2 regions of the Vibrio sp. SCSIO 43136 genome follow, and region 1 is predicted to be linked to the other one. Evidence: predicted binding sites of a transcription regulator. Region 1 holds the regulator's gene; the other holds the start of a gene.
What was found. The regulator CRP, encoded in region 1, controls carbon source genes, mostly activating them, when cyclic AMP is high. The targets are predictions, from matches to a motif close to TGTGANNNNNNTCACA.

Region 1 (15,457 bases):
GTAAGCCTATCTGGGAAACCCGCACTGAAGCGGCCGCCATGGCGGGAAAAATTGCGATATCTATCCGTGCTTATCACGAACGCACTGGAGAGCACGCCAAAGAAGCAGCAGGAAACCAAATCGTGTTGCGTCATCGCCCGTTAGGGGTGATGGCGGTGTTTGGCCCATATAATTTCCCAGCGCACCTACCCAATGGTCATATTGTGCCAGCGTTGCTTGCAGGCAACACCATCGTCTTTAAGCCTTCCGAGCAAACCCCTTGGACTGGTGAGTTAGCGATGAAGCTATGGCAAGAAGCAGGATTGCCTGATGGGGTGATTAATCTGGTGCAGGGCGCCAAAGAAACGGGTGTTGCTTTGGCTGAGGCTAAAGGTATCGACGGCGTACTCTTTACAGGCAGTGCCAATACTGGCCATATCCTGCATAAGCAGTTTGCGGGTCAACCGGGCAAAATGCTGGCGCTAGAAATGGGTGGCAATAACCCGATGGTGATTTCAGACGCCTACGGTGATTTGGACGCATGTGTGTACACCATTATCCAATCGGCCTTTATTAGCGCAGGGCAACGTTGTACCTGTGCTCGCCGCCTATACGTACCTGTAGGGGATAAAGGGGATGCATTGCTAAACGCTTTGGTTACTGCCACGACTAACATTGCCGTAGACCAGCCGTTTGCTGAGCCAGCACCATTTATGGGACCACAGATCTCAGTGGCAGCCGCACAATTTATCTTAGATGCACAATCTCGTTTGCAGCAACTTGGTGGTTCAAGCTTAGTTGAGGCGAAAGCGGGACAAGCGGCATTTGTCTCACCGGGGATTATCGATGTGACCGCCATCAGTGAACTGCCGGATGAAGAGTATTTCGGCCCATTACTGCAAGTGGTGCGTTATCAAGGATTAGAGCAAGCCGTAGAGAAAGCTAACGATACTCGCTTTGGTTTATCCGCAGGTTTAGTCTCCACCGATGATGCCGAGTGGGAATACTTTGTTGACCATATCCGAGCTGGCATAGTCAATCGTAATCGTCAGTTAACTGGTGCCAGCGGTGATGCCCCATTTGGTGGTCCTGGAGCGTCAGGTAATCTGCGCCCTAGTGCTTACTATGCTGCGGATTACTGTGCTTACCCAATGGCATCGATGGAAGGCGAAGCGCCAGTGCTTCCTGCCACCTTATCGCCGGGTGTTCGCCTATAAAGGAGTGTTTATGAACCCTGAAGTTATGTTTGAGCGTTTATGGCAAGACTACATTACTCGTATGTGTCCATCTGCGCACAAAGTGCATCAACTGTTGACCGAAGATGAACCTTTGATCAACGACCACATTGCGTTGAGAACCTTCGCTTTAGCTCCGGTTGGGCTAGAAGTGCTCGCCAAGCCATTTATTGATATGGGTTATGAGCAAGGTGGCGAATACCACTTTGAGGCGAAAAAGCTCTATGCCAAACACTTCCAACACCCAGACCCTAACTTGCCGAAGGTATTTATTAGTGAATTGTTGATAGAGCAGTGCTCAAGCGAACTTCAGGCGATAGTGCATCAGTTAATTGGACAGCTGGATTCTGGTGACTTTGACGATGGTGCATTTCTTTACTCTGGGCGACCTTGGACCTTGAGCTTCGAGCACTACCAGCAACTGGCACAAGAAAGTGAATATGCAGCATGGCTGGCAGCACACGGTTATGGGGCTAACCATTTTACCGTCAGTGTGAATCAATTGACTCAGTTCGCAGAGGTTCAAGCGGTCAATGACCATTTGAGCCAAGAGGGTTTCACCATCAATAGTGTCGGTGGTGAAGTGAAAGGTTCAGCAGAGGTCTTGCTTGAGCAGTCTTCGACCATGGCTGATAAAGTGGTTGTACGCTTTGATGATGGTGAACAAACCATTCCTGGCGGCTTTTACGAGTTTGCTAAGCGCTATCCATCAAGTGATGGTGAGCTTTATCAAGGGTTTGTTGCCGCCTCTGCGGATAAGATATTCGAAAGTACCGACCAGTAAAAACCAGTATGAGTAAAGTTAGCTGTCACAAACTAACTTTCATGAATAAAAAAAACCACCAAACAATGTTTGGTGGTTTTTTAGTATCTTGGTCAGATTTCGTTAATTAGCGAGTGCCGTAAACAACGATAGTCTTACCGTGAGCAGAAATCAGATTTTGCTCTTCTAGCATCTTCAAGATACGACCCACGGTCTCACGAGAACAACCAACAATTTGGCCGATTTCTTGACGAGTGATCTTGATTTGCATGCCGTCTGGGTGCGTCATTGCATCAGGTTGCTTCGCTAGGTTAAGTAGCGTCTGTGCGATACGGCCCGTTACGTCTAGGAATGCTAGGTCACCCACTTTTTGGCTCGTCACTTGTAGGCGGCTTGCCATTTGCGCTGAAAGGCGCATTAGGATGTCTGGGTTAACCTGGATAAGCTGACGGAACTTCTTGAAAGAAATTTCAGCAACTTCACAAGGAGTTTTGGCACGAACCCAAGCGGTACGCTCTTGGTCTTCTTCGAAAAGACCTAGTTCACCGATGAAGTCACCTTGGTTAAGGTAAGACAAGATCATCTCTTTGCCTTCTTCATCCTTGATAAGTACAGCAACAGAACCTTTTACGATGTAGTAAAGAGTCTCTGCTTTTTCACCGGCATGGATCAGAGTACTTTTTGATGGGTACTTATGAATATGACAGTGTGAAAGAAACCATTCTAATGTAGGGTCGGTTTGAGGTTTACCTAGAACCATAATTTTTCACTTCCTCTGCAGGGTATGCTCAGCAGCTTCCGTACGCACTGAGCCAGATTTGATCTGGTCAACTAGCATAGGACGTCGGACGCCACGCTGCAAGCTATCTTGTGTCTCGATAAAGATAGTAACGTGTTTCCGAATCCATTTCTTGACTTTGATCGGGGCTCAACCGTGATCGACTACGCAAAAATGTGCACATCATCACGGCTTGAGGATATTTTTTATACAGTGTCTCACGATTAGCCAATTTTACCGGTTTCAATCAGCTGAACCAGCATCGGCTGCACGATGAGCTCCATAGCAAAACTCATCTTACCGCCAGGCACGACAAGTGTGTTATGTCGCGACATGAATGAGCCGTCAATCATAGATAGCAGATATGGAAAGTCCACGTGTTTCATGCCACGTAGGCGGATCACCACAAAGCTTTCATCCAAACTTGGGATGCCTTTTGCGTTAAGTGGGTTTGAGGTGTCGACCGTAGGCACACGCTGGAAATTGATGTGTGTGCGGGAAAATTGCGGTGTGATGTAATTGAGGTAATCATCCATCGAACGAACGATGGAATCCATCACAGCTTCTCTCGAATGACCACGATCTCGGGTATCACGCACAAACTTTTGAATCCATTCAAGGTTGACGATGGGTACCATGCCAATCAGAAAATCGACGTGTTTAGATACGTTCACATCCCCATCAACAACCCCGCCGTGCAGTCCTTCATAGAAGAGCACGTCACTGTCTTCAGGCAGTTGCTGCCAAGGGGTAAATGTGCCCGGCATTTGGTTGTAAGGCACCGCTTCATCGAAAGTGTGTAAGTAACGACGCACTTCTCCCTGACCTTCCTCACCAAAGCGGCGGAAAAAAGCTTCAAGGGCTGGGAAGTCATTCGCTTGTGGACCAAAGTAGCTGATATGGCGACCTTGTTCTTTGGCTTTACGGATTTCAACGTCCATTTCTGGGCGGGTGTAGCGGTGAAAGCTGTCTCCTTCAACCCAAGCCGCTTTGATGTCCATCATGTTGAACATTTTGCGAAAGGCTTCAGAAGTAGTGGTGGTTCCTGCACCTGAGGAACCGGTCACCGCAATGATAGGGTGTTTAGCTGACATTGACGAACCTTGTCTTTATTATTCCATTTTTGAGTTTGTGTGCATAAGCCAATCAGAAGCTCGATCCACTCTCCCCCTTTCTAAGGGGAAGGAGCGAATATTGCGCTTTTATTATGCCCTGCACACAAAAACATATAGTTGAACTATCTTAGTTGAACTCAACCTGTTTGCACAATCAGAGCGGTAAGACTTCGGGGTGGCGCAAATTATGCTCTTGCAGGGTTTACTTGAATATCCACCGTCTCATGTAGCTCAGAAAAGACGATAACGGCTTGGCCGGACGCTAGCTGGCTTTTCACTTGGGAAATTTTGTCATCAAGAGAAATTTCTTGCGAGCCGTAATCTGTGCCTTCGCGTAAGACGAACTCTTTGATCAAGTTATCCAGTGTTTCTGACTCGATCTGTTGCCACGGAATTATCATTGTTGACCTCTTTACTAACAAATGATGCGTAATAAGCAGGAAGCGCTTCTTCTAGCCACAAGCGGGGTTGCCATAGTGTACCAGTGACAAAGCCAACGTGCCCGCCTCTATCCAGTAGTTGATATTCAATATGGTCAGGCAGGGCAAAGCGAGGGATCACCGCTTCAGTCATGAAAGGGTCATCTTTCGCATGGATCACTTGCAGCGGCACTGAGACCTCTTTAAGTCGCTGTAATCCTGAGCATTGCTGGTAATAGTCGTTGGCACCATCAAAACCGTGTAATCTGGAGGTTAGCAATTCGTCAAAGTCGATCAAGCGTTTGAGCTTAGTGATGTGCAGCTCATTAACGCTGAGTTCTTGATTGATAAGTGGTAGCTTGCGAATGGCATTGCGCTTGAGTGAGCCAAGTAAATACTCTCTATATACTTTGGAAAAACCCTGTTCGATGCGTTCAGCACAGGCAGCAAGGTCAAGTGGCGCTGATACCACGGTTGCGGCAGATAGGAGAGGTTGGTGTTTATACTCAGCGAGATAGTTGACCAACATATTGCCCCCCAAAGAGACGCCTACAGCGACTTTGTCTTGAGTTGGGAAGCGCTTATCTAGCTGCTCGAGAAAGTAACGAGCATCTTGCGTTTCACCACTGTGGTAGGCTCGGGCCTTACGGTTCGGCTCACCGCTGCAGCCACGAAAGTGCATCATTACTGATAGCCAGCCTTGCTTGGCAAAAGCGCGCATCAAACCATTGGCATATGGGCTGTCGAAGCTGCCTTCTAAACCATGAAATAGCACAAACACTGGCTTATTTTGGGCAGCCTTAGGTGACTCACTCCACGCCAAGTCAACAAAGTCACCGTCTGGTAACTCAAGCCGCTCGGTTACTGGGTGGAATAATGCCCTGCGGCGCAGCATTCTTGGCAACAGGGTTTGAACATGTGGATTTTTAAGCCCGATTGGGGCACGAAAAATAGTCATAACGTCGGCTCTATATTTGTGCTGGTCGGGAGAATACGTCAATGAGGTGGTCTGCTCCTAACTGTTTGCAGTAGAGCCGAGTCAGTGACGGAGTAGCGTTGGGTTTTAACGGTAAATGGTTGATGCAGTCGACAAGGTCGGATTGCTGCTGTTTTTCCAATTGCAGTTCAAACTGCAATGCTTCTCGGTAAGTGGTATCAGGGAGTTGGGTTTTGAACTTTTTACGCAGCTCACGATAGCTTAGTAGCAGTGTCTCTGTGCGAGCGAGGCAGGTATGCAGTGTGGGCCAGTGTTTATCATCTAGCCCCAATGCTTGTTCATCTAGCCATTTCAGCAGCAAGACCAAATTGACGTTACCGTGATAGTGGTTTTGCAAATGTAGGCACGCCTCGGCGATCTCCCGCACACCGTAGTATTGCAGGCTAAATTGCCATAGCCTTTCTAGGGTGAGGGAAGGGGCGTGCTCTTGACTCATTGCTGGGTAAACTCCGTTTCCATTTGCTCAAGCTCCTCTTGAGCGGACATCCATTCCATCTCGACCTCTTCAAGCTCACTTTTGGCGCTGGCTTGTAGGGCGAGTACTTGGTTAAGTTTAGCTTTATTTTCAGCTTGGTACAGTTCGGTATCTGCTAACTGGGTTTCAGCCTCTGCAAGCTTTTGGCCTAATTTATCCATCTGAGTTTCGAGTTTTGTCAGATTTTTGCGAATTGGTGCGGTGAGCTTACGAAATTCAGCTTCACGTCGCTTTTGTTCTTTCTTCGCAGCGGCACTGTTTTGAGTATTTTTCTCTGGTGCGTTGGCTTGCAGTTCTTTTTTCTCGACTTTTTGTTGCTCGGTCAGCCATTTGTAGTAGTCGTTTAGGTCACCGTTAAACGGCGCAACTTGGCGGTCGTGAACCAGATACAGGTCATCGGTGGTAGCACGAAGTAAGTAACGGTCGTGGCTGACAATTACCATCGCCCCTTCAAAGGTCTGTAGCGCTAACGTCAGTGCTTGACGCATGTCGAGATCTAAGTGGTTGGTCGGTTCATCGAGCAGTAGTAAGTTAGGCTTTTGCCACACTACAAGCGCCAGTACTAAGCGGGCTTTTTCTCCCCCAGAGAACGGTGCGACTTTTTCCAGCGCCTTATCACCTTGAAAGCCAAAGCTACCAAGGTAGTCGCGTAGCTGTTGTTCGGTTTGGTCCGGTGCAATTTGCATCATGTGCTGAAGCGGGGTTTCTTCTGGGTGCAAAGTTTCCAGTTGATGCTGTGCAAAGTAACCAATTTTCACCCCTTGGGAGTAAGTTAGGTCACCTGCTTTGGCTTTCAGTTCGCTAGAGAGCAGCTTGATCAGGGTAGATTTACCTGCACCATTACGGCCAAGTAAGCCTATTCGACTTCCTGGAACGAGGTTAAGGCGAATTTTCTCAAGAATTAAATTGTCGTCGTAGCCTGCTGCTACCTCATCCATCATCAAAATTGGGTTTGGTAGAGCGCTTGGCTCACGAAACTGAAAACTAAATGGGTTATCAAATTGCGCAGGCAGCACCTTTTCCATTTTTTCTAGGGCTTTGATACGGCTTTGTGCTTGGCGAGCTTTCGAAGCTTTGTAACGGAAGCGGTCAATGTAGCTTTGCATGTGTGACATTTGCTTTTGCTGCTTTTCAAACATCGCTTGTTGCAGCACAAGTTTTTGCGCTCGCTGCTCTTCAAAAGAAGAGTAGTTACCAGTGTATTCGTTGAGTAGCTGGTTTTCGACGTGGATGATACGGCTCACGATTGGGTCGAGGAAATCTCGGTCGTGAGAGATCAAAATGAGAGTACCAGGGTAGGTTTGCAGCCAGCGCTCTAGCCACATCACCGCATCTAGGTCTAAGTGGTTGGTTGGCTCATCGAGTAGGAGTAAGTCAGAGCGACAGATCAGCGCTTGTGCTAAGTTAAGGCGCATTCGCCAGCCCCCTGAAAACTGGGTAAGATTCCAGCTCATCCGCTCTTGGCTAAAACCTAGACCATCGAGCAGTTCTGCTGCACGCGCACGAATGGTGTAGCCACCAATGGTTTCAATCTGGCCATGCAATTCTGCGGCGAGCGTACCTTGGTCATTTTGCTCTGCTTGAGTTAGCTTTTGTTCTAGCGCTCGATACTCTCGATCGCCGTCGATGACGTATTCAAGCGCCTGCCTTTCAAGTGCAGGGGTCTCTTGCGCCACCCAAGCCAGTTCCCACTGTTTTGGAATCGAGAAGTTACCCGCATCGATAGAGAGTTCATCTTTCAATAGGGCAAACAGGGTCGATTTACCACAACCATTTTTTCCGACCAAGCCGACTTTATCCCCTGGGTGGATAGTCGCACTGGCTTGTTCGAGTAATGGCTTACCGCCACGAAGAAGTTGAATGTCGGAAAAAGTAATCATGGTGTTTGGTGTTCTCTAGCTTTTAGTGCGTGAAATAGTAGGGGCTAAGTGGATAAATGTCGATCATTATCCAATTTGCGATATGATGGCTAAATGCTCAAAGTTATGGACAACTTATTGATATGCAGGATGTACGCATACTTTCCGCCAATAGCCCCAAGGTGCTGGTGATTTTCGTTCACCCAGACCCAGACAAGTCGATCGCCAATAAAGCGTTGATCCGAGCCATCGAAGGCTTGCCACACGTCACGGTGCATGATCTGTATGCGCATTACCCTGATTTTTTCATTGATGTGCCAGCCGAGCAAAAACTTTTGGTCGAGCATGACATCATTGTTTTCCAACACCCTCTCTACATGTATTCGTGCCCTGCGCTACTAAAAGAGTGGATGGATAGAGTAATAGAAAAAGACTTTGCCTTCGGTGAAGGTCTAGCTTTGGCTGGTAAAAAGTGGCGCTGCATTATTACTACGGGTGGTGCCGAGTCGGCATTTGCCTCCAGCGGCTACAACAAATACCCCTTGTCTGAGATCTTGCAGCCATTTGAGCTGACGGCTTCTTTATGTCGTATGGAGTGGCTTGAACCTATGGTGCTTTATTGGGCGCGTAATGTCAGTGATGGCTACCGTAATGAGCATGCTATGCGATACCGCAACTGGATTATCTCACTAGCAACGCAGGAGGAAGACGATGGCAGCAACCAATGAAATCCTCACCAGTAGTGTTGTGTTTCTCACCGCTGCGGTCGTTGCGGTTCCGTTAGCACAGCGTCTGGGCTTAGGTTCGGTGATAGGTTATCTGCTTGCAGGGATCATGATTGGCCCTTGGGGTATGGGGCTAATTTCAGACGTGGACGCTATTTTGCATTTTGCCGAGCTCGGCGTGGTGCTATTGCTGTTCTTAATCGGTCTTGAACTTAACCCCAAAAAACTGTGGCAACTGCGGCGGCCGATCTTAGGTCTAGGTGGTGCTCAAGTGGTCGTGACGAGCTTGGTGATTGCATTGGGCATTTACTTCACCGGTTTAAGCTGGCAATCAAGTTTAGTGATTGGCATGGGCTTGGCTCTGTCATCGACGGCGATTGCATTACGAGTGATTGAAGAGCAGGGGCATAGTGGCAGTGAAACTGGCCAATCAGGTTTTGCCGTATTGCTGTTTCAAGATATCGCAGTGATACCTATGTTAGCGATGATCCCATTACTGGCGGGTAGTGGCTCTGTGTCTGGGCAAGAAGTATTGATCAATGTCGCCGCCATCTTAGGGTTATTGGTATTTGGTCATTACTTGCTAAGACCACTGTTTCGCTACGTCGTGATGACAGGGGTGCGAGAGCTATTTACGGCCACGGCGCTGTTGTTGGTATTAGGCATTGCCGTATTCATGCAATATCTTGAGCTTTCTATGGCGCTTGGCACCTTTTTAGCGGGGGTGCTGCTGGCTGAAAGTGAGTATCGTCATGAGTTAGAAACGGCTATTGAGCCCTTTAAGGGCTTGCTTCTCGGGCTGTTCTTTATCGCAGTTGGTATGGCGGTAAACTTAGGCCTATTGGTCTCGATGCCGTTAGAAGTGCTGTTGTGCGTTGTGGGTTTGGTTGGCATTAAGGCAGGTATTTTGTACCTCCTCGCTCGTTTGTTTGGCGTTCGGGCCAAAGCTCGCAGCAGTATTTCACTGATTCTCAGTCAAGGTGGTGAGTTTGCTTTTGTCATATTGACCGCCGCACTAACAGAAGGTCTTCTGGATCAGGATACGATCGCATTCTTACTGGTGGTGGTGAGTTTATCTATGTTGACCACGCCTTTGTTGTTGCTAGTGCAAAAGCACTGGTTTAGCCGCACCTTTAATGAACAAGAAGCGCCAGAAGCCGATGTTGTTGACCGTAGGCCGAGGGTAATCATTGCAGGGTTTGGCCGATTTGGTCAGGTGGTTGGGCGCTTGATGTACGCCAACCGGATAAAGATCACCGTATTGGAAAGTGATGCTAGCCAAATCACTTTGTTGCGCCGTTTTGGCTACAAAGTCTTTTATGGGGATGCGACTCAACTCGATTTGCTGCGTGCCGCAGGGGCGGACAAAGCTGAAGCCATGGTGATCTGTACTGATAGCCCTGATGAAGTGATGAAGATCGTTGAGCTTTGCCAGTATCATTTCCCAAAACTCAAATTATTAGCTCGTGCGCGCAGTCGGGTAGAAGCGTATCAGCTACTCAATCATGGGGTGCATAACTACTCTCGCGAAACCTTCCTAGGTGCACTAGACCTCGGACGTCAAGCGTTGGTGGAACTTGGGATGCACCCTTATCAAGCGCGCCGGGCACAAGAGCACTTCAAGAAACTGGATATGAACATGTTAAAAGAGCTGTTACCTCAACACAGTGAGGACAAAGAGCTCGCATTAAGAGCCAAAGAAGCGCGCAAGGAGCTCGAAGAGATCTTTGGCCGAGAAATGGAAAAAGACGCCAAGCAAAACTGGGAGTAGATGTGAAAAAACGATTTATCGCCGGGGCGAGTTGCCCTAAGTGTCATAGCGTCGATAGTTTACGCTGGTGGGAGCAAAATAAAGTGGAGTGGGTTGAGTGTGTTGACTGTGATTACACCGAGCAACGCACCCCTGAAGCTGTAGAGAAAAGTGAACACGCTTCAGATCAGATGATTGGGATATTTAAGCCAGATTGATTGTAATCGAGGAATTAATCCCCATAATAAACCCAAGCAAAATTTATACATATATTCCCGATTGATGGGAATTACCTCCCTGGAGTAGTCATGAAAATTGAAAAGAACGTTGTAGCAAGCCTTGCTTACCAACTAAAGCTTGAAGATGGTGTTGTTGTTGACCAATCAACAGTAGAAGCGCCTCTAGATTACCTACACGGTCACGACAACCTGATCACAGGTCTAGAGAAAGAGCTAGAAGGCAAGGAAGCAGGTGCTAAATTCACGGCTGTGATTGCTCCAGAAGATGCATACGGCGAGCACAACGACGCTCTTGTTCAACGTGTACCAGCGAACGTTTTCCAAGGTGTTGATCAAATCGAAGTTGGCATGCGCTTCATGGCTGACACGGATCAAGGTCCTATCCCAGTGGAAGTGACTGAAGTCGATGGTGAAGAAGTTGTGGTTGACGGTAACCACATGCTAGCAGGCCAAACACTGACGTTTGAAGTTGAGGTTGTGGCGATTCGTGCTGCGTCTGAAGATGAAATTGCTCACGGTCATATCCACCAAGGTGGTGGCTGCTGTGGTGGTGAAGGCAAAGGTGAAGGCGGCTGCTGTGGTGGTGGCGAAGGACACGATCATGGCGAGAAAGACGGTTGCTGCGGTAGCGGTAACTGCGCAAGCTAATCGATTTGCCTACAACGATTGAATACGAAAAAACCTCGCAATTTGTGCGAGGTTTTTTTATGTAAGGCATTGGTGTCGTGGGTCAACACGCCTTAGTAGTGCGGAGGAGGAGTCTCTTCCGATGGGTCGGCGAGGTTTGAAGTGTTCATGCTTTTAACCTTACTAACCATAAAGCGCATCTGCTCTTGCATCTTTGACATCTGCATTTGCTGCTGGGATAGCGCTTCGTTTAATTCTTCAATCGTCTGTTCTTGAAATGCTAAACGACACTCCAGATCTTCAATTCGATTTTCCAGTTGCTGTTTATCGCTCATAGGAACTCCATTACGGTTCAATACGCCATGCTTCAGCGATACCCGCTGATGAGCCGGAAATGATTCGCTGGTTGCGGTCAAAGGCGGCATCATACACTACCGCTCGTGGTGGGCGAGAATCTTTTTGCACTTGAACCTCCCAGTAGTCGAGACGTTTACCTGAGTATGTGTCCCATAACATGACTCTGCCCCCTGGGGTGCCAGTGAGCAGCTGCGAGCCATCATCAGAGAATCTGGCAGTGGTAAAGATTAACTGGCGATCAAATGCTTTCAACTCAGAGATTTTTTCACCCGTGGTGAGATCCCAGATAAAGGCGTCGTTAGCACTATCAGAGGTGAAGGCTAATTTTCCATCCCGCTGCAGCGCTATGCGTACAATGCGGTGGCCATGTTCAAATTGGAATCTCGCAAGACCTGTCTGAGTATCCCACAAGTAAACTTGGTAATCGTTACCTCCAGACAGAGCGAAACGTCCGTTAGGGGATAACGCCACGGTATTCACTTTTTCTCGATGTGCAAGGAACTCCATGCGTCGACCGCTGACTAAGTCCACGTAGATAGCTTTGCCGTTGGATAGTCCAAGTAACACCTGTTCACCATCACTGCTGATATCAATATCACGGATCAGACCATCAGATATCGACCATAGGCCTTGTGCTTGAGTCCAACCGAGGTCCCAAGTGGCGAAATTTTGTTGAGTGGCGGTGACGGCATAGCGACCACTGTCTGCAATGCGAATATGCGACACCGTATTTTCGTCGGGATCCTGAGCACCGAGTTGTGCCAGTTGATTATTGTCATAAAGATCCCAAAGTAATAGTTGTTGGCGGTTTGAATACAGAAGTGCAAACCGTCCATCTCGACTCAGCGCAAAGCTTGTCGAACCTTGAGGCTCTATTGACCAATGTTGGTCACGCTCTGCAGTAAATAGACAGCCATTTAACGTCAGGCTGACAATTGCAAGCCAAATAGAGTGAGAAATTAGACGCATCACCAACAAATCCTGTTTGTCTCTTGGGTTATTAACCTAGTATATTGATGCGACAACAGTTTTGCACATGTGTGTACCCGAATTAGAAAATTAGTGTCGTCGAACAACGTCACTGAGATGCTAAGCCAATAATGGAGAAATAAATGAAACCGTTTTTTAAAGTGTCTTTGCTTGCTGCGACTGTAATGCTAGCGGTAGGTTGCCAAAAAGAAGAAGCACCTAAAGTTGAAGAAGCACCAAAAGTTGAGCAAACGGCACAAGCTGTGACTTTCCAATCGGATGATGAGAAAGCAGCGTACGCAATTGGTGTATCATTTGCTAACTACCTAAGCACTAGCATCGAAAAACCAAGTGAGATCGGTATCGACCTGAAAAAAGAGCTGGTTCTTAAAGGTATCGAAGACGTGTTTGCTGACAACGCAGCAATGACTGAAGACGAAATCCGTGCAGCGCTTGAGTCTCTAGACCAGCGTGTTGCAGAGAAGATGCAAGCAGAAGCTGCAGCAAAAGCTGAAGCTGCGCTTAAGGAAGGCAGTGACTTCCGTGCTGAATTTGAAAAACAAGACGGCGTGACGAAAACTGAATCAGGTCTTCTTTACCAAGTACTGACCGAAGGTGAAGGTCAATCTCCATCTGAAACAGATACGGTAGAAGTACACTACACGGGTACGCTAATTGACGGTACTAAGTTTGATAGCTCGTATGACCGCAACCAGTCAGCAACTTTCCCACTTAACCGCGTAATCCCAGGTTGGACCGAAGGTGTTCAGCTAATGAAGCCAGGTTCTAAGTTCAAGTTTGTTATCCCGCCTGAGCTAGCTTATGGTGAGCAAGACACTCCAACGATTCCTGCGAACTCAACGCTGGTATTTGAAGTTGAGCTACTGAAAGTAGACGCTCCAGAGCAAGAAGCAACTCAATAAGCGCTTCAAATTGATGAAAGAGTCCTACGGGGCTCTTTTTTTTGACTTGATTTTGAGCGGTCGCAGTACGATAAATTCACGAATGTTTGCGCTATGTCACCTGTTGGGCATAGGGATGACGGTTGTGAATTCAAAAAATCTGATAAACTTGCAGTAATTCGTTGAGAAAAATAACTACATTGGATTGGTAAACGTGGATACAAAAGAAGTCACAATCGACACGGACTCACTATTGGAAATGGAGTCCATTGACGTAAAACCTTTCACGGCGCACGACAAAACCATATTACGCTCCTATGAAGCGGTAGTAGATGGACTGGCAAGCTTGATCGGTCCTCACTGTGAGATCGTGCTGCACTCACTGGAAGACCTCAACACCTCGGCGGTGAAAATTGCCAACGGCGAAAATACCGGTCGTACTGTCGGCTCGCCAATCACTGACCTTGCGCTAAAAATGCTTAAAGACATCGAAGGCTCGGAACGTAACTTTTCTCGTTCATATTTTACCCGAGCAAAAGGTGGCGTATTGATGAAGTCGATCACCATTGCGATCCGTAACTCGGATAACCGCGTGATTGGCCTACTATGTATTAATGTTAACCTTGATGCCCCTTTCTCTCAGGTGTTGCAGTCATTCATGCCGACCGATGACGCCAAAGATGCTGCATCTTCGGTTAACTTTGCCAGCGACGTTGAAGAGCTGGTAGATCAGACGGTTGAACGTACTATCGAAGAGATCAATGCCGATAAGTCAGTTTCAAACAATACTAAGAACCGACAAATTGTTATGGACCTATACGATAAAGGCATTTTTGATATTAAGGATGCGATTAACCGTGTTGCAGACCGCTTGAATATTTCTAAGCACACGGTTTACTTGTATATACGTCAACGCAAAACAGAGGATGGCGAAAAGTGAGCTTAAGCTACACGCTGGTGGTCAACGGGGCTGGCTATGGCAGTCAGTCCTCACGTACAGCGCTGCAATTTGCTAACGCATTAATCTCCCAAGGACACACTCTTCGCAGTGTGTTTTTTTATCAAGATGGAGTAAGTAATGGCAGCGCATTAGCAGTACCTGCTAATGATGAGGTCGATACCACCAAAGCGTGGCAAAAGCTGGCCAAAGAACATCAAGTACGTCTGGAGACTTGCGTTGCAGCGGCATTACGTCGAGGCATCGTAAGTGAGGACGAGGCGCAGCAACACGGATTAGCCAATCACAACTTGGCCGAAGGTTTTACTCAAGCAGGGCTTGGTTCGCTTGCTGAGGCTATGTTAACCCAAGATAGAGTGGTGCAATTTTGAGTCAGTTAACTTATCTATTCCAGTCATCACCGCACGCTTCTAGTGGTGGTCGAGAAGGTATTGATGCGCTGATGGCCGCTTCCGCTTATTGTGAGGATATCAGCGTTATTTTTGTTGGTGATGGCGTAAGTCAGTTGCTGCAAGGGCAGCAGCCAGGCGTCATCCTGAGTAAAGATTATGCGCCAATGCTTAAATTGTTTGACCTGTATGACATAGAGCAGGTTTACGTCTGCCTTGAGTCACTCGAAGAGCGAGGTTTAGGTCATGCTGACTTGGTCATTGAAGCGCAGAAGCTATCAAGGACTGAAATTGCAAGCAAACTTAATCAAGCTGGCAAGCTGCTGACGTTTTAGGAGTCACTATGCTACACATCATTAAGACGGTTGCGGCAGTAACACAAGCCAACCAATATGCAACAGCAGGCGATAATTTCTTACTCATTGAAGATGCGGTCTACGCGAGTAATTCACAGCACTTTGCGTTTGCCAACTTGCCGAAACAAAACGTAGCGGTACTCATAGAAGATTGTGTTGCTCGAGGTATCGCACAACGCATTTCTCCATCGATTGAACAGCTAGATTATAATGGTTTTGTTCGCCTTACGGTTGCTCAGGACAAATCAGCGACTTGGGCATAATCTCCGGCACTGCACCACTCTTTGCTGACTAGATATGCGCTTGTAGCGCCTCTATCAAAATAATAGGCAGCTCAATCGGGTTCCTTTTCCTGACCGTTGCAGCAAATCTGCTCAAAAAAGATCCGTATATTTCTTGACACACCTCTCACCTCTGAATAGAATTTTGCGTCCCTAATTGCCAATGGTAGTTAGGGATAGATTTTTCACAAAGCTTACTTTAAGTAAATTCAGGAGCTAGTTAATGGCAACTATTAACCAGTTGGTACGTAAGCCTCGTGCAAAGCAAGTTGTTAAAAGCAACG
Region 2 (15,457 bases), 160 kb from region 1:
TCTGTGAGCAAGTTGGCGATCCTGCTACCAGTAAAGGTCCTGTAGAGCGTAAAGTGGTTCGCATTGTCACGCCGGGTACAGTCACCGATGAGGCTCTGTTGTCTGAGCGTGTCGATAACCTGATCGCCGCTATCTACCATCACAACGGCAAGTTTGGCTATGCCACATTGGATGTCACTTCGGGTCGTTTCCAACTTATCGAGCCGCAAACCGAAGAAGCGATGCAAGCTGAGCTCCAGCGCACTGCACCTCGTGAGTTACTGTTTCCTGAAGATTTTGAACCTGTACATATCATGGCTGATCGCAACGGTAACCGCCGCCGTCCGATTTGGGAGTTTGAAATTGATACAGCTCGTCAGCAACTTAACCAACAGTTTGGCACCAAAGACCTTGTAGGTTTTGGTGTGGAAAAAGCAGAGCTTGGCCTCTGTGCTGCGGGCTGCCTGATCCAATACGTAAAAGATACTCAACGTACTGCGCTGCCGCATATCCGCTCGCTAACGCTGGATCAACAAGATCACTCAGTGATCCTTGATGCTGCGACCCGACGCAATCTAGAGCTAACGCAAAACCTGTCAGGTGGCTTTGATAATACCTTGGCAGAAGTATTGGATCACACCGCAACGGCCATGGGTAGCCGTATGCTTAAGCGTTGGATTCATCAACCAATGCGCTGCATTAATACCCTGAACCAACGCCTTGATTCGATAGAAGAGCTTAAAGAGCTGGCACTATTTGAAGGATTATTGCCAATTCTAAAACAGATTGGTGATATTGAGCGTATTCTTGCACGCCTTGCGATCCGTTCGGCTCGTCCTCGTGATATGGCTCGCCTACGTCATGCCATGCAACAATTGCCTGAACTTCACCAAGAGCTAGAACCTGTTTCACAACAGTATCTTGGCAAGTTACGAGAGTTTGTTGCACCACTTGATGAGGTGTGTGACTTGCTGGAGCGAGCGATCAAGGAAAATCCACCTGTCGTTATTCGTGACGGTGGTGTGATTGCCGAAGGCTACAACGCCGAGCTAGATGAATGGCGTGCACTTGCTGATGGTGCAACCGAGTACCTAAAACGCCTAGAAACGGATGAACGTGAACGCCACGGTATCGATAGCCTAAAAGTGGGTTACAACAATGTACATGGCTTCTACATTCAAGTGAGCCGTGGTCAGAGTAACCTTGTGCCACCCCATTACGTTCGCCGCCAAACACTGAAAAATGCTGAGCGCTACATTATTCCTGAGCTGAAAGAGCATGAAGATAAGGTTCTTAACTCAAAATCAAAGGCGCTCGCGGTTGAGAAAAAACTGTGGGAAGAGCTATTTGATTTGCTACTACCACACCTAGAAAAACTGCAAAACTTAGCCTCGGCAATTTCACAGTTAGATGTTCTGCAAAACCTTGCAGAGCGTGCCGATAGCTTAGATTACTGTCGCCCACAACTCACCGAAGATGCAGGTATCACGATTCAAGCTGGTCGTCATCCAGTCGTCGAACAAGTAATGGATGAACCATTTATTGCTAACCCAATTTCATTGAATCCTCAGCGCCAAATGTTGATCATTACGGGGCCGAACATGGGTGGTAAGTCGACCTACATGCGCCAAACCGCATTGATTGCCCTGATGGCTCACATTGGCTGTTTTGTTCCTGCTGAGTCAGCCATCATTGGCTCAATCGATCGCATCTTCACCCGAATCGGTGCGTCAGATGATCTCGCATCGGGGCGCTCAACCTTTATGGTCGAGATGACAGAAACTGCAAACATCTTGCACAACGCCACCCGTAACAGCCTAGTATTGATGGATGAAATTGGCCGCGGCACCAGCACTTATGACGGACTATCGCTGGCATGGGCAAGTGCAGAGTGGCTAGCCAACCAAATTGGCGCTATGACGCTATTTGCCACCCACTACTTTGAATTGACCGAGCTACCTAATCAGGTTGCCCACCTTGCAAACGTACACTTGGATGCAGTTGAACACGGCGATTCCATTGCTTTCATGCATGCGGTACAAGAAGGTGCGGCGAGTAAATCTTACGGTCTTGCGGTTGCAGGTTTGGCTGGTGTGCCAAAAACCGTGATAAAAAATGCTCGCCAAAAACTGAGTCAGCTAGAACAACTGGGGCAAGCTGAACCAAGTACAACCAACAAAGTCGATATTGCTAATCAGCTGAGTTTGATCCCTGAACCGAGTGAAGTCGAACTGGCGCTTGCAGACATTGATCCCGATGATCTTTCTCCTCGCCAAGCGCTTGAAGCGCTTTATCGACTGAAGAAAATGGTATAAAAAAATGGGCAGCTCGTTGAGCTGCCCATTTTTTTATTAAGACTTGTTAGTTTTATTCGTCTTCAACATTGAAAAGCGATTCCATGTTCAGGCCTTGTTTAACTAAGATTTCTCTTAGTCGGCGTAAACCTTCGACTTGGATCTGACGCACACGTTCACGAGTTAGGTTGATTTCACGCCCAACTTCTTCAAGTGTTGACGGCTCATAACCCAGCAGACCAAAACGGCGTGCTAAAACTTCTTTCTGCTTAGGATTAAGATCGTCTAACCAATTGATTAAAGAGTGTTTAATGTCATCATCTTGGGTGCAAACTTCAGGATCTGAATTGTTCACATCAGGAATGATATCAAGCAAGGCTTTGTCGCTTTCTCCACCAATGGGTGTATCCACCGAGCTAATTCGCTCGTTCAAACGCAGCATTTTGCTAACATCTTCGACTGGTTTATCAAGCTGGTGAGCAATTTCTTCCGCCGTTGGCTCGTGATCAAGCTTTTGCGACAATTCGCGAGCAGTACGCAGATAAATATTCAGTTCTTTAACGACATGAATTGGAAGGCGAATCGTACGAGTTTGATTCATCAAAGCACGTTCAATCGTCTGGCGAATCCACCAAGTGGCGTAGGTTGAGAACCGGAAACCGCGTTCAGGATCAAACTTCTCTACCGCACGAATCAATCCTAGATTACCCTCTTCGATCAGATCCAATAGAGCAAGACCTCGGTTGCTGTAGCGGCGTGAAATTTTCACCACCAAACGTAAGTTACTTTCGATCATACGTTTGCGGGCTGCTTCATCTCCCCGTAGCGCTCGACGAGCATAAAGCACTTCTTCTTCCGCAGTAAGTAGCGGAGAAAAACCGATTTCACCTAGATATAGTTGAGTCGCATCAAGACTTTTTGAGGTTACTTCGAACTCTTCTTTTGTTTCTGATGCTTTGGCTGACGTTTGATTGCTTCGTTGATCAAAGTCTGAGTTTTCTTGCTGCGCAAGATTTAAATCAAACTCTTCTTCGACTTTAGTGACTGCATTGCTGATACTCATAGTGCCTCCCCTTGGCGAGCTAGCAAGACATTTCTACTTCCAATGTCGTTTGCGGTGGTTAAGGCAAGTAGCGATTCGGATTCACTGACTTTCCTTGATAGCGAATTTCAAAGTGGAGCTGGACTTTGTTAGCACCCGAACTTCCCATCGTGGCAATTTTTTGTCCCGCTTTAACGCTTTGTCCTTCCTTTACAAGCAATCGTTCATTATGAGCGTAGGCACTTAGGTAATTGTCATTGTGTTTAATAATGATCAGATTTCCATATCCGCGCAGCGCATTTCCAGAATAAACGACCGTTCCCTTAGCAGTGGAGACAATGGATTGACCACGCTGTCCAGCGATATCGATACCCTTGTTGCCTTGGTCCCCTGCGGAGAAACTTTTTATCACACGGCCTTTAGTTGGCCATATCCATTTGTTTATCTTGTCGTTTTTGACAGGTTTTGGTTGAGGTTTATTGTTAACAACCTGTTTACTTTTAGATTCAACATACTCCTTTGATTTTGATTGATCAAGGGGCTTTTTCGAAACTTTTTGGGGATTTTTTGGCTGAGCTTTAGCAACCGCTGATGTACTCTGGGCTGCTGGCGTTTTAGAATTTTTACTCGAATCTGTCTCAACTTTTGGACTAGCCGCAGATGAGCTTGCCGCCGCTACCGCAGTTGTGCTAGCAGCGACTTTTGCTGTATTGGTGGCTACCTCACTCTCTTTGTCCTTAAATGAAGGCGCAACATAAGCAGGTTTCCATAGTCGGATTTTTTGTCCTGGATAAATCGTATAAGGGGCTTTGAGACGATTATAGGAGATGAGCTGTTTGACATCTTTACCCGTCAGGTAGGAGATGAAATAGAGAGTGTCGCCTTTTTGAACTTCGTAATAGCTGCCCTGGTAGCTACCTTTGCCTGCATTGTCATAGCTTTTGCTTAAGCTCGTGACAGGCGCAGGGGTATTGGCGGCACACCCAACCAACAGGCCAGATAACCCTAGAGCAACAAAAAACGTGTACGACTTTCTTGGCACCGTCTATCCCTTTAAGCCAACTCACCAGCAACCAGTGGTACAAATTTAACCATTTCTACCACACTCGTCTGATATTGTTCACCTTTTCGCTGAACTTTGAGCAAACTTTGCTCGTGGTCTCCGACCGGGATCACCAATATTCCACCATCGTTGAGTTGCTCCAGCAATGCTTGAGGCACTGACACGGCGGCGGCGGTAACAATAATGGCATCATAAGGTCCTTTTGATGCCCAGCCTTGCCACCCATCACCATGCTTGGTCGAAACATTGTAGATATCCAGCTGTTTGAGACGACGCTTCGCTTCCCATTGCAAACTCTTGATTCGTTCCACTGAGTACACATGTTCCACCAATTGCGCTAGCACGGCCGTTTGGTAGCCTGATCCCGTTCCTATCTCTAATACACGCTTTTGGGGAGAAAGTTCCAATAACTGCGTCATTCTAGCGACAATATATGGCTGTGAGATCGTCTGCCCAGCACCTATCGGCAAGGCATTGTTGTCATAGGCTTGATGGCGCATTGCTTCCGAAACAAAGCTTTCACGAGGTAAAGCAGCAATAGCATCTAGCACTTTGCTATCTTGAATGCCATTAGCTTGCAGAAAGCTAATCAAACGATGCGCTTGAGGGTGACTCATGGTTAATTGCCTTCCAACCACTGTTTCATTCTAGGTAATGACTCGTGAGCGGTCAGATCCACTTGCAGCGGAGTGACTGACACATAGCTGTGCTCAACGGCAAAGAAGTCGGTTCCCTCTCCAGCATCTTGCTCCGCACCCGGAGGGCCGAGCCAGTAGATAATATGACCACGTGGGTCCGCTTGTTTGATCATATCTTCTGCATGGTGACGAGCACCAAGGCGTGTCACTTGTGTACCTACGAGCGCATCATACTCAACATCAGGCACATTGACGTTGAGCAGGCGGTTGGTCGGGATAGGTTCAACCAAATGACGCTCAACTAGCTGGCGAGCAATCTTTGCCGCCGTCGCAAAGTGATTTTTTCCAACCAATGAGATAGCAATTGAGGGAACACCAAGAAAGTGCCCTTCCATCGCCGCTGCGACAGTACCGGAATACAGCACGTCGTCGCCCAAATTAGCGCCGTGATTGATGCCAGATAACACTAAATCAGGCATGTCATCTTTGAGCAATTCGTTAAGTGCAAAGTGCACACAATCTGTCGGAGTCCCTTGTACCGAGTAACGCAGGTCACCCACTTGTGTCACTCGAAGTGGCTGTTCCAAGGTCAAAGAATTTGATGCACCTGAGCGGTTGCGGTCAGGAGCGACCACTATTACTTGAGCAATTTTACTAAGCTCTTCGGCAAGCTGTGCAATGCCTAGGGCATTAACACCATCGTCATTACTGATGAGGATTTTAAGTGGCTTATTGGTCATGACTTAATTATCGTAGCTTCTTTCTACAGTGATCTCTTGAGCTAGTTCTCGCACCAAAGAAGTGGCGAAATTGCCTGCTGGCAATGAAAACTTAAGCGTAATGTTATCACCTTGATGTTGCCAAGTAAGATCGCTCGGTTTGAGCGCTAGCGCACGGCGCTCGTGACGCATACGGTTGCCACGGATCAGCGCCATTAAGTCCGCTTCGGCTTCCAAGTGTGGATTTTCCAATGCCAAAGCCACTTCTTTGGTCGGCAGAGCATTATCACCAGCAAGTGGGGCGGTGATTTGCGCCTGACCATTGTCGACTTGCGCTTGTAGCTCGGCAAGATTGTCAGCGCTGGCTTCTTCAAGCATTTTTCCTGTCTGCACCAAATCTCCTAACAATACGGTTTGGAAACAGCCTTGTTCAATGCGCTCTGATAACACTCGGTTAAAGATCCAAGAACGAGCAGTCGATAACATCAAGCTACGCTTATTTTGGTTACGAGTACGCACATTTTCACGTCCCCAACGGCGAGCCTCTTCTAGGTTGTTGCCATCACGACCAAAGCGTTGCGCACCAAAATAGTTAGGAACACCAAACTTCGCCATCTGCTCAAGCTTAGCCAAAACAGCTTCCGGCTCGGTAACTTCCGCTAGCGTTACTTCAAACTCATTGCCCGTAAGATCGCCTGGACGCAATTTCTTGTTATGACGGTCGACGGCTAGAATCTCAATACTAGGATACTGAGCCAGAAAAGCGCTTAAGTCAGGCTGCTCTTTACCGGGTAAGTGCACACTCAACCACTGCTCAGTCACTGCGTGACGATCTTTTAGGCCCGCCCAACTCACGTCTTTGGATTTTACTCCACAAGCTTTGGCTAACTCATTAGCGACAAAACTGGTGTTCTCACCAGTTTTTCGAATTCGCAGCATTAAATGCTCGCCCTCGCCACTGAAGGTATAACCAAGCTGCTCTCGCACCACAAAATGTTGCGGCTGAAGCTTTAGCTTAGCGGTAGAAGTTGGTTTGCCATTTAAATAGGCAAAAGGAGCTAACACGTCTGTCATTTGGATTCACTTTTCATAATTAGGGCAACGGCTTCACAGGCAATGCCTTCCTTGCGTCCAGTAAAACCTAATCGTTCGGTGGTGGTTGCTTTTACATTGACGTTACCAAGATCCGTTTCTAGATCCTCTGCAATCGCTGTGCACATGGCTTGAATATGTGGGGCCATTTTCGGTGCTTGAGCCATAATGGTCACATCTACATTGCCAATCACGTATCCCGCCTCTTTCACTCGGCGGTACACATCTCTAAGTAAAGCTCGGCTGTCAGCCCCTTTCCACTTGTCATCGGTGTCGGGGAAATGACGACCAATATCTCCCGCAGCGATGGCACCAAGAAGTGCATCACTCAAAGCATGCAGTGCAACATCACCATCTGAATGCGCAATCAATCCTTGCTCATAAGGGATAGCAACGCCACCAATAATGACTGGGCCTTCGCCACCAAATTTGTGCACATCAAAGCCATGTCCAATTCGAATCATCTCTTATCCTTGTTGCTTGCTACGGGTTAAATAAAATTCTGCCAGTGCCAGATCTTCTGGTTGGGTTACCTTGAGGTTATCAGAGCGGCCAGCCACGATCTGTGGTTGCTCGCCTTTCCACTCAAGTGCTGACGCTTCATCAGTAATTGCCACGCCTTGCTCCAAAGCTTGCTCTAACGCCTCTTTTAGTGGCTGTAACTTAAACATCTGCGGAGTTAGTGCATGCCAAAGGTTATTACGATCCACCGTTTGGCTGATCTGCACCTTTTCGTTAGTGCGTTTCATGGTATCTCGCACAGGAGCGGCTAAGATGCCACCAACCGGGTGCGACGTCGCCCCTTCAATCAGGGCATCGATATCGGCCAGTTGCACACAAGGTCTTGCGGCATCATGCACTAAAATCCAATCACTATTATCAGAGTTCTCAGCTAGATAGCTTAAGCCTGAGAGCACTGAATCTGCACGCTCTTTACCACCACTAACTCGCACCACCTGTGAGTGCTGCGCCAATGGTGATTCGGTAAAGTAAGGATCAGTATCGCTCACTGCTACCACCACCTGCTCGATCCTAGGGTGTGACAACAAACGCTCAACTGTGTGTTCTAAAATGGTTTTATCTAAGAGTGTTAGATATTGCTTAGGCACGCTAGCCTGCATTCGACTGCCTACGCCAGCAGCTGGCACAACAACAGTGAATGATTTCGAGGCAATCTGGGACATGTTCAGTTACTAGTTATTTGCAGAGGAGTCACCAACGATACGATAGAAAGTCTCATCGGACTTCACCATCCCCAGCTGATGCCGAGCACGCTCTTCAATCGCATCTAGACCTTGGCGCAGGTCATCAATCTCGGCATACATCTCATCATTGCGCTGGGCAAGATTGGCGTTCTTTTCATTCTGGATCTGGATGTCAGCCTGAGTGCTCGCCAGATCCAGCTCGCCATTTTTGCCAAACCAGACCAGATACTGCAACCCAAGCACCAATGCCAACAGAGCAATGGAGAAAATACGCATGGAGATACCGAGTGGGAAATAATGGGGTATTTATATCATAGACAGGGGGTTAAAGGGAAAAGGGAAAAGGGAAATAAGGAACGGCGAACGGTGAACGGTAAACGGTAAACGGTAAACGGTAAACGGTAAACGGTAAACGGTAAACGGTAAACGGTAAACGGTAAACGGTAAACGTGATATGACCCCCTAAAAGTAGACACGGGGTTTTAATTCATTAGCTCGAAGTCATTGGGGCTCACTCCACCAAGGGCCCCATGTCTTCTTACTGGATTATAATAACTATCGATATATTGTCGACTTTGAACGGTCATCTCCTGTCGAGACAGTTCGCCTAGATTGCTTATCCATTCTTTTTTGTATTGGGCAAAGAAGCTCTCTGAGCAAGCATTATCCCAGCAATTACCTTTACCAGACATACTTATCGTGACTTTGCGTTTGCGGTGCCAGCGTATGGTTTCGAAGGCTCTATACTGTACGCCTTGATCCGAGTGGAACATCAGTTTTTCACCATTTGGACGTCGAGATTTCCAAGCTTTATTCAGGGTTTTTATGACCAAATCCGCATTGTTAATACGGCTTGTAGACCACCCAACGACTTTACGAGAGTACAAGTCAAGAATGATGCAGAGGTAGTTCCACCCTTCTTTGCATCTAACTTGAGTGATATCCGATACCCAGACACGGTTTGGTTCCTTTACATCAAACTGGCGATTGAGCAGGTTGTATGCTGCCATCATCGGCTCTTGTCGTGGTGCTCGGCCATGACGCCTTTTACTGGCTATTGAACGATACCCCAGGCTTTGTAATAAGCGTTGAACTCTTTTCTTATTACAGATGAACCCGCTCGCAATCGCTGCTTCCCAGAGTTTGCGGTACCCAGGAATGCAGTGTTGATCATCACTTTCCTTCTTAAGGAACTCCAGCAAAGTGTCATTGGTTTGCTCACGTGTTGTCTGCTGGCGATTACGCCATTTGTAATAACCCGCTGGAGAAACATTGAGCCATCGACAGAGCAAACGCACAGGTAAGGTGTTCTTCGTCCGCTTAAAAATATGTTCAAACCTTACTCTTTTAGGCTGTCGAAGTAAGCTTTCGCTTCCTTTAAGAATTCGTTCTCCATCTCAGCCATTTCAAGGCGTTTCTTTAACTCACGGTTTTCTTTTTCGAGCTGAGCTAGAGATTTTTTTGGCCCTTTGTTTGGGATTGGTTTAGCTGGCTTTTTTCGAGTAGTCATCGTTGCTCTCCATTTGCTCAAGATTTTAGGGCTAATTCCCAAAGCTATAGCAACAGACTTTACCGTATCTGGAGACTCTAATGATCGCTTAACAGCATTACGTTTGAATTCTTCTGAGTATTTTCTACGAGATGTGACTTGCATGACACCTAATCCTTTAATTAGGTGTCTACTTTATTGGGGTCGTATCAACGGTAAACGGTAAACGGGAAACGGGAAACGGGAAACGGTAAACGGTAAACGGGAAACGGTAAACGGTAAACGGTAAAGATTAAGTTCTTCAATATTAGCGTCAAGCCTCACAGAAAACTGCTCTTCCCTTTTACCGTTAGCGATAGCGTCCGTTAACCGTTTACCGATAAAACACAAAACGCCCCCGGAAACCGAGGGCGTTTATCAAAGCTAAGTCTTAGCTATAAATCCAAATCAGGATTTAATTACGCTTGACCTTTAACTTCTTTAAGACCGTTGTAAGGAGCGCGCTCACCTAGAGCTTCCTCGATACGGATAAGTTGGTTGTACTTAGCAACACGGTCAGAACGGCTCATAGAACCAGTCTTGATTTGACCAGCAGCTGTACCTACCGCTAGGTCAGCGATAGTTGCATCTTCAGTTTCGCCAGAACGGTGAGAGATTACTGCAGTGTAACCTGCATCTTTAGCCATCTTGATTGCAGCTAGAGTCTCAGTTAGAGAACCGATTTGGTTGAACTTGATAAGGATAGAGTTAGCTACGCCTTTCTCGATACCTTCAGCAAGGATCTTAGTGTTTGTAACGAATAGATCGTCACCTACTAGTTGAAGCTTGTCACCTAGTAGTTCAGTTTGGTGCTTGAAGCCATCCCAGTCAGACTCGTCTAGACCGTCTTCGATAGAAACGATTGGGAACTTGCTAGCTAGCTCAGCTAGGTAGTGGTTGAACTCTTCAGAAGAGAAAGTCTTACCTTCACCCTTCATGTTGTAGATGCCAGCTTCTTTGTCGAAGAACTCAGATGCTGCACAGTCCATAGCTAGAGTTACGTCTTTACCTAGTTCGTAGCCTGCAGCAGCAACAGCTTCTGCGATAACTTCTAGAGCTTCAGCGTTAGACTTAAGGTTAGGAGCGAAACCACCTTCATCACCAACTGCAGTGCTGTAGCCTTTAGACTTAAGAACTTTAGCTAGGTTGTGGAATACTTCAGCACCGATACGTAGACCTTCTTTAAGAGTCTTCGCGCCAACTGGTTGGATCATGAACTCTTGGATGTCAACGTTGTTATCAGCGTGCTCACCACCGTTGATGATGTTCATCATTGGTAGAGGCATAGAGAACTGACCCGCAGTGCCGTTTAGCTCAGCGATGTGCTCAAACAGAGGCATACCTTTTGCCGCTGCAGCCGCTTTTGCGTTAGCAAGAGAAACAGCTAGGATTGCGTTTGCACCGAACTTAGATTTGTTCTCAGTGCCGTCTAGGTCGATCATTACTTGGTCGATGTCAGCTTGAGCTTTTGCATCTTTACCAACTAGTGCTTCAGCGATTGCGCCGTTTACAGCTTCAACTGCTTTAAGAACACCTTTACCTAGGAAACGTGCTTTGTCGCCATCGCGTAGCTCTAGAGCTTCGCGAGAACCTGTAGATGCACCAGATGGAGCTGCTGCCATACCTACGAAACCACCTTCTAGGTGTACTTCAGCTTCTACAGTTGGGTTACCACGTGAGTCGATGATTTCACGACCAAGCACTTTAACGATCTTAGACATTATGATTCCTCTCGTTCAATTTTAATGTCGAAATATAAAGGGCAGTAACACCTTGTCACTGCCCGTATCCTTTTACTTTTCGAAATCGCCGCGCATGTTTGCACCCGCCGCCGCAACAAAACCAGAGAATAGTGGGTGACCATCTCGTGGCGTTGAAGTGAACTCAGGGTGGAACTGTGCTGCTACAAACCAAGGATGATCCGGGTTCTCGATCATCTCTACTAACTTCTTGTCTGCAGACAGACCCGATACTTTCAGGCCGGCTTTCTCAAGTTCCGGACGAAGTACGTTGTTAACTTCGTAACGGTGACGGTGACGCTCATGAATTGTAGCGCTACCGTAAAGTTCGCGAGCTTTGGTACCTTTCTCAAGGTGACATAGCTGTGAACCAAGACGCATAGTACCGCCTAGGTCAGAGGTTTCAGTACGTTCTTCAACTTTACCTTCACCATCTACCCACTCTGTGATTAAGCCTACCACAGGGTACTTAGTGTCTTTGTTAAATTCTGTTGAATGCGCTCCTTCCATGCCAGCAACGTTGCGTGCATATTCAATTAGAGCGACTTGCATGCCTAGACAAATACCTAGGTAAGGTACTTTGTTTTCACGGGCATATTTTGCAGCAAGGATCTTACCTTCAACACCACGGTCGCCGAAGCCACCTGGTACAAGGATCGCATCCAAATCTGCCAACGCTTCATCACCTTTGGTTTCTACATCTTGTGAATCAACGTATTTGATCTTAACGCTTAGACGGTTCTTCAGACCTGCGTGCTTAAGTGCTTCGTTCACAGACTTGTATGCGTCTGGAAGTTCGATGTACTTACCTACCATGCCGATAGTTACTTCGGCCGTTGGGTTCGCTTCTTCGTAGATCACTTGCTCCCACTCAGATAGGTCAGCTTCAGGCGCTGTGATACCAAAGCGAGAACATACAAGGTCGTCTAGGCCTTGAGCTTTAATTAGTTGAGGGATCTTGTAGATTGAATCTACATCCTTCATTGAAATTACTGCTTTCTCTTGCACGTTACAGAACAGAGCGATCTTCTTACGCTCGTTTGCAGGGATCATGCGATCTGAACGACAAACTAGAATGTCAGGCTGAATACCGATAGACAGTAGCTCTTTTACAGAGTGCTGAGTCGGTTTAGTTTTCACTTCACCTGCTGCCGCTAGGTAAGGAACCAGCGTTAGGTGCATGAACATTGCACGCTCACGGCCAAGTTCTACTGCTAGCTGACGAATTGCTTCCATAAATGGTAGTGACTCAATATCACCTACCGTACCGCCAACTTCTACGATTGCTACGTCGTGGCCTTCAGAGCCTGCGATGACGCGATCTTTGATAGCATTAGTGATGTGTGGGATTACCTGAATGGTTGCACCTAGGTAGTCACCACGACGCTCTTTACGTAGAACGTCTGCGTAAACACGACCTGCAGTGAAGTTGTTACGCTTAGTCATCTTGGTGCGAATGAATCGCTCGTAGTGACCAAGGTCAAGGTCAGTTTCAGCGCCATCTTCCGTAACGAACACTTCACCGTGTTGAGTAGGGCTCATTGTGCCCGGGTCAACGTTGATGTAAGGGTCAAGCTTCATCATGGTCACTTTAAGACCACGAGCTTCTAAAATAGCTGCAAGCGATGCCGCTGCAATACCTTTACCTAGAGAGGATACAACCCCGCCAGTAACAAAAATGTAATTTGTCGTCATGTTTAACCTGAAGTTGGTTTAATGATGGGAAATGGAAGTCTTCTGGACGGGAAGCAAATATACCAAAAGACCCTTATCGCCACAACGTGAAACTTATCACATTCAAATTTTTTATTTTTTGCTTCAAATCAATTCTGCGCAAAAGCTATTTGTTGCGCATTTCGACCCGTTTTACTTGGTCCCAGTATCCATCTAACTGTTTTAGCGAACAATCTTCTAACCTTTTTCCTTCATTTGCCACCAATTTTTCGACTTCGAAGAATCGATTGGCGAATTTTTGGTTCGCTTTGCTCAAAGCGACCTCAGGATCTTTTTTCAAATGTCGCGCAAAATTTACCGTCGCAAACAACAAATCTCCCAATTCAGACTCGATTTTGTCTTCATCAGGGGTCACTTGAATGACCTCTTCCATCACTTCTTCGATCTCTTCTTGCACTTTTTCAACCACTGGCCCCAAAGAGTCCCAATCGAATCCGTGTTTGGCTACTTTCTTTTGTATCTTTGTAGCACGTAAAAGTGCGGGCATGGAAGCTGGTATTGAGTCTAGAACACTTTGCTCAGATTTACCTGCTTGAAATTTCTCTTTGGCTTTTTCTGCTTCCCAGTTAGCGTTAATGGCGGCTTCGTCTTCAAACTCAACCTCTGAAAAAACATGTGGGTGGCGGCGAGTCAGCTTTTCATTAACGGTTTCCACCACCTCAGAAAAATCAAACAACCCTTTCTCATCGGCCATTTGGCTGTAAAAAATCACCTGAAACAGTAAGTCACCCAACTCTTCTTTGAGGTTATCCCAATCTTGATTATGGATGGCATCGACCACTTCATAGGTTTCCTCAATGGTGTATGGCACAACACTCTCAAACGTCTGCTTCTTATCCCAAGGGCATCCAACCTCTGGATCACGTAGCTTTGCCATGATTGCGACTAACTGTTCAATTGGGTGACTCATAATATTTCCTCATAAAAAAACGAGCAGTGATGTTAAGCACTGCTCGCTAATAATTTTACTTGTGGCGCTAAGTTTAACCCAAGCGTTTCACGGTAAGCACATCTTTGATCTGCTCAATACGTGTCATGATACGCGATAGGCCATCCACATTGGTGACTTCTAAATGAAAGTCCATGATTGAGATCTGACGTTTATAGTCGTTACGGCTCTTCATGCTCGATACTTTTACCTTCTCGTTAGCAAACAAGGTGGTAATGTCTTTGAGCAAACCACTGCGCTCTAGGGCTTCAATTCGTACCGTAATGATATAAGAACCAACAAAGCCACTGCCCCACACCGTATCAATAATACGCTCTGGTGCGTGATGGCTGAGCTCTTCTAGTTGTTCACAATCAGCGCGGTGTACTGAAATGCCTCGCCCTTGGGTGATGTAACCTTTGATTTCATCTCCTGGGATCGGCTGACAGCATCTAGCAAGGTGGGTCATCAAATTATCGACCCCTTCAACCACTACGGCATCTTTCTTAGGTCGACTATGCGCTTGTGCTTTACTTTCCGACTCTTGCAGTCGTTCCAGTACTTGTTGGTCTTCTTCTTCCGCCGTTGGCTTGTTCACCAGTGCATTAATGTGGTTAACGATCTGGTTGATGCGCAAGTCGCCACTGCCTACGCCAACAAACAGTTCGTCGGCAGTATTTACGTTAAAACGCTTCAGCGCATACCGCTCGGCATCTTTAATCGTTGCACCAATCTTTTGCAGTTCGGCTTCTAGAATTTCACGCCCCGCTTCAAGGTTTTTCTCGCGGCTTTGCTTGCGGAACCAAGCATTAATTTTAGCGCGGGCTCGGCCTGAGTGTACAAAACCTGTGGTTGGGTTTAGCCAATCTCGGGATGGATTAGGCTCTTTGGCTGTGATGATTTCAACTTGATCACCCATGGCCAATTTATGAGTAAATGGCACTATGCGGCCACCCACTTTTGCACCAATACAACGGTGACCCACTTCAGAGTGAATGTGGTAAGCAAAATCAAGCGGTGTTGCACCCATTGGCAGGTCAACAACATCACCTCTTGGGGTAAACGCATAGACACGGTCATCAAATACTTGGCTTCGAAGCTCATCGAGCATTTCGCCAGAATCTGACATCTCTTCTTGCCAATCGAGCAGTTTACGCAGCCAAGTGATCTTCTCATCATAGCCACTGCGACCACCGCTGCTGCCCTCTTTGTATTTCCAGTGCGCAGCAACACCTAGCTCCGACTCTTCATGCATCTGCTTAGTACGGATCTGGATTTCAATAGTTTTGCCTTCAGGGCCTAAGATCACCGTATGGATAGATTGGTAGCCGTTAGGTTTAGGGTTTGCAACGTAGTCGTCAAACTCACTCGGTAGGTGTTTGTACTTGGTATGCACCGTACCTAGTGCGCCGTAACAGTCTTGAAGCTTGTCGGCGATGATACGCACCGCCCGCACATCAAACAGCTCATCAAACGCTAAGCCCTTTTTCTGCATC

Region 2: a site for CRP is predicted at 13,080-13,095, ahead of pyrG (CTP synthase). Genes of this name have one in related genera too.

Annotation. Positions count from the first base shown of each region.
Region 1 is NZ_CP071848.1:268,302-283,758, forward strand. It holds gene astD (succinylglutamate-semialdehyde dehydrogenase) at 1-1,196, shown strand, start outside; gene J4N39_RS01280 (DUF1338 domain-containing protein) at 1,207-1,998, shown strand; gene crp (cAMP-activated global transcriptional regulator CRP) at 2,105-2,737, opposite strand; gene J4N39_RS01290 (phosphoribulokinase) at 2,980-3,849, opposite strand; gene J4N39_RS01295 (YheU family protein) at 4,056-4,271, opposite strand; gene J4N39_RS01300 (hydrolase) at 4,228-5,247, opposite strand; gene J4N39_RS01305 (TIGR02444 family protein) at 5,258-5,722, opposite strand; gene J4N39_RS01310 (ABC transporter ATP-binding protein) at 5,719-7,641, opposite strand; gene kefG (glutathione-regulated potassium-efflux system ancillary protein KefG) at 7,764-8,348, shown strand; gene kefB (glutathione-regulated potassium-efflux system protein KefB) at 8,332-10,116, shown strand; gene J4N39_RS01325 (YheV family putative zinc ribbon protein) at 10,107-10,313, shown strand; gene slyD (peptidylprolyl isomerase) at 10,404-10,982, shown strand; gene J4N39_RS01335 (SlyX family protein) at 11,075-11,296, opposite strand; gene J4N39_RS01340 (WD40 repeat domain-containing protein) at 11,307-12,287, opposite strand; gene fkpA (FKBP-type peptidyl-prolyl cis-trans isomerase) at 12,431-13,210, shown strand; gene J4N39_RS01350 (helix-turn-helix transcriptional regulator) at 13,449-14,129, shown strand; gene tusD (sulfurtransferase complex subunit TusD) at 14,126-14,518, shown strand; gene tusC (sulfurtransferase complex subunit TusC) at 14,515-14,871, shown strand; gene tusB (sulfurtransferase complex subunit TusB) at 14,880-15,155, shown strand; gene rpsL (30S ribosomal protein S12) at 15,397-15,457, shown strand, end outside.
Region 2 is NZ_CP071848.1:425,674-441,130, reverse strand. It holds gene mutS (DNA mismatch repair protein MutS) at 1-2,294, shown strand, start outside; gene rpoS (RNA polymerase sigma factor RpoS) at 2,347-3,336, opposite strand; gene J4N39_RS02235 (peptidoglycan DD-metalloendopeptidase family protein) at 3,395-4,357, opposite strand; gene J4N39_RS02230 (protein-L-isoaspartate(D-aspartate) O-methyltransferase) at 4,369-4,995, opposite strand; gene surE (5'/3'-nucleotidase SurE) at 4,998-5,756, opposite strand; gene truD (tRNA pseudouridine(13) synthase TruD) at 5,760-6,809, opposite strand; gene ispF (2-C-methyl-D-erythritol 2,4-cyclodiphosphate synthase) at 6,806-7,291, opposite strand; gene ispD (2-C-methyl-D-erythritol 4-phosphate cytidylyltransferase) at 7,295-8,011, opposite strand; gene ftsB (cell division protein FtsB) at 8,021-8,308, opposite strand; one part of gene J4N39_RS02200 (IS3 family transposase) at 8,515-9,404, opposite strand; one part of gene J4N39_RS02200 (IS3 family transposase) at 9,404-9,686, opposite strand; gene eno (phosphopyruvate hydratase) at 9,980-11,281, opposite strand; gene pyrG (CTP synthase) at 11,354-12,994, opposite strand; gene mazG (nucleoside triphosphate pyrophosphohydrolase) at 13,140-13,943, opposite strand; gene relA (GTP diphosphokinase) at 14,017-15,457, opposite strand, start outside.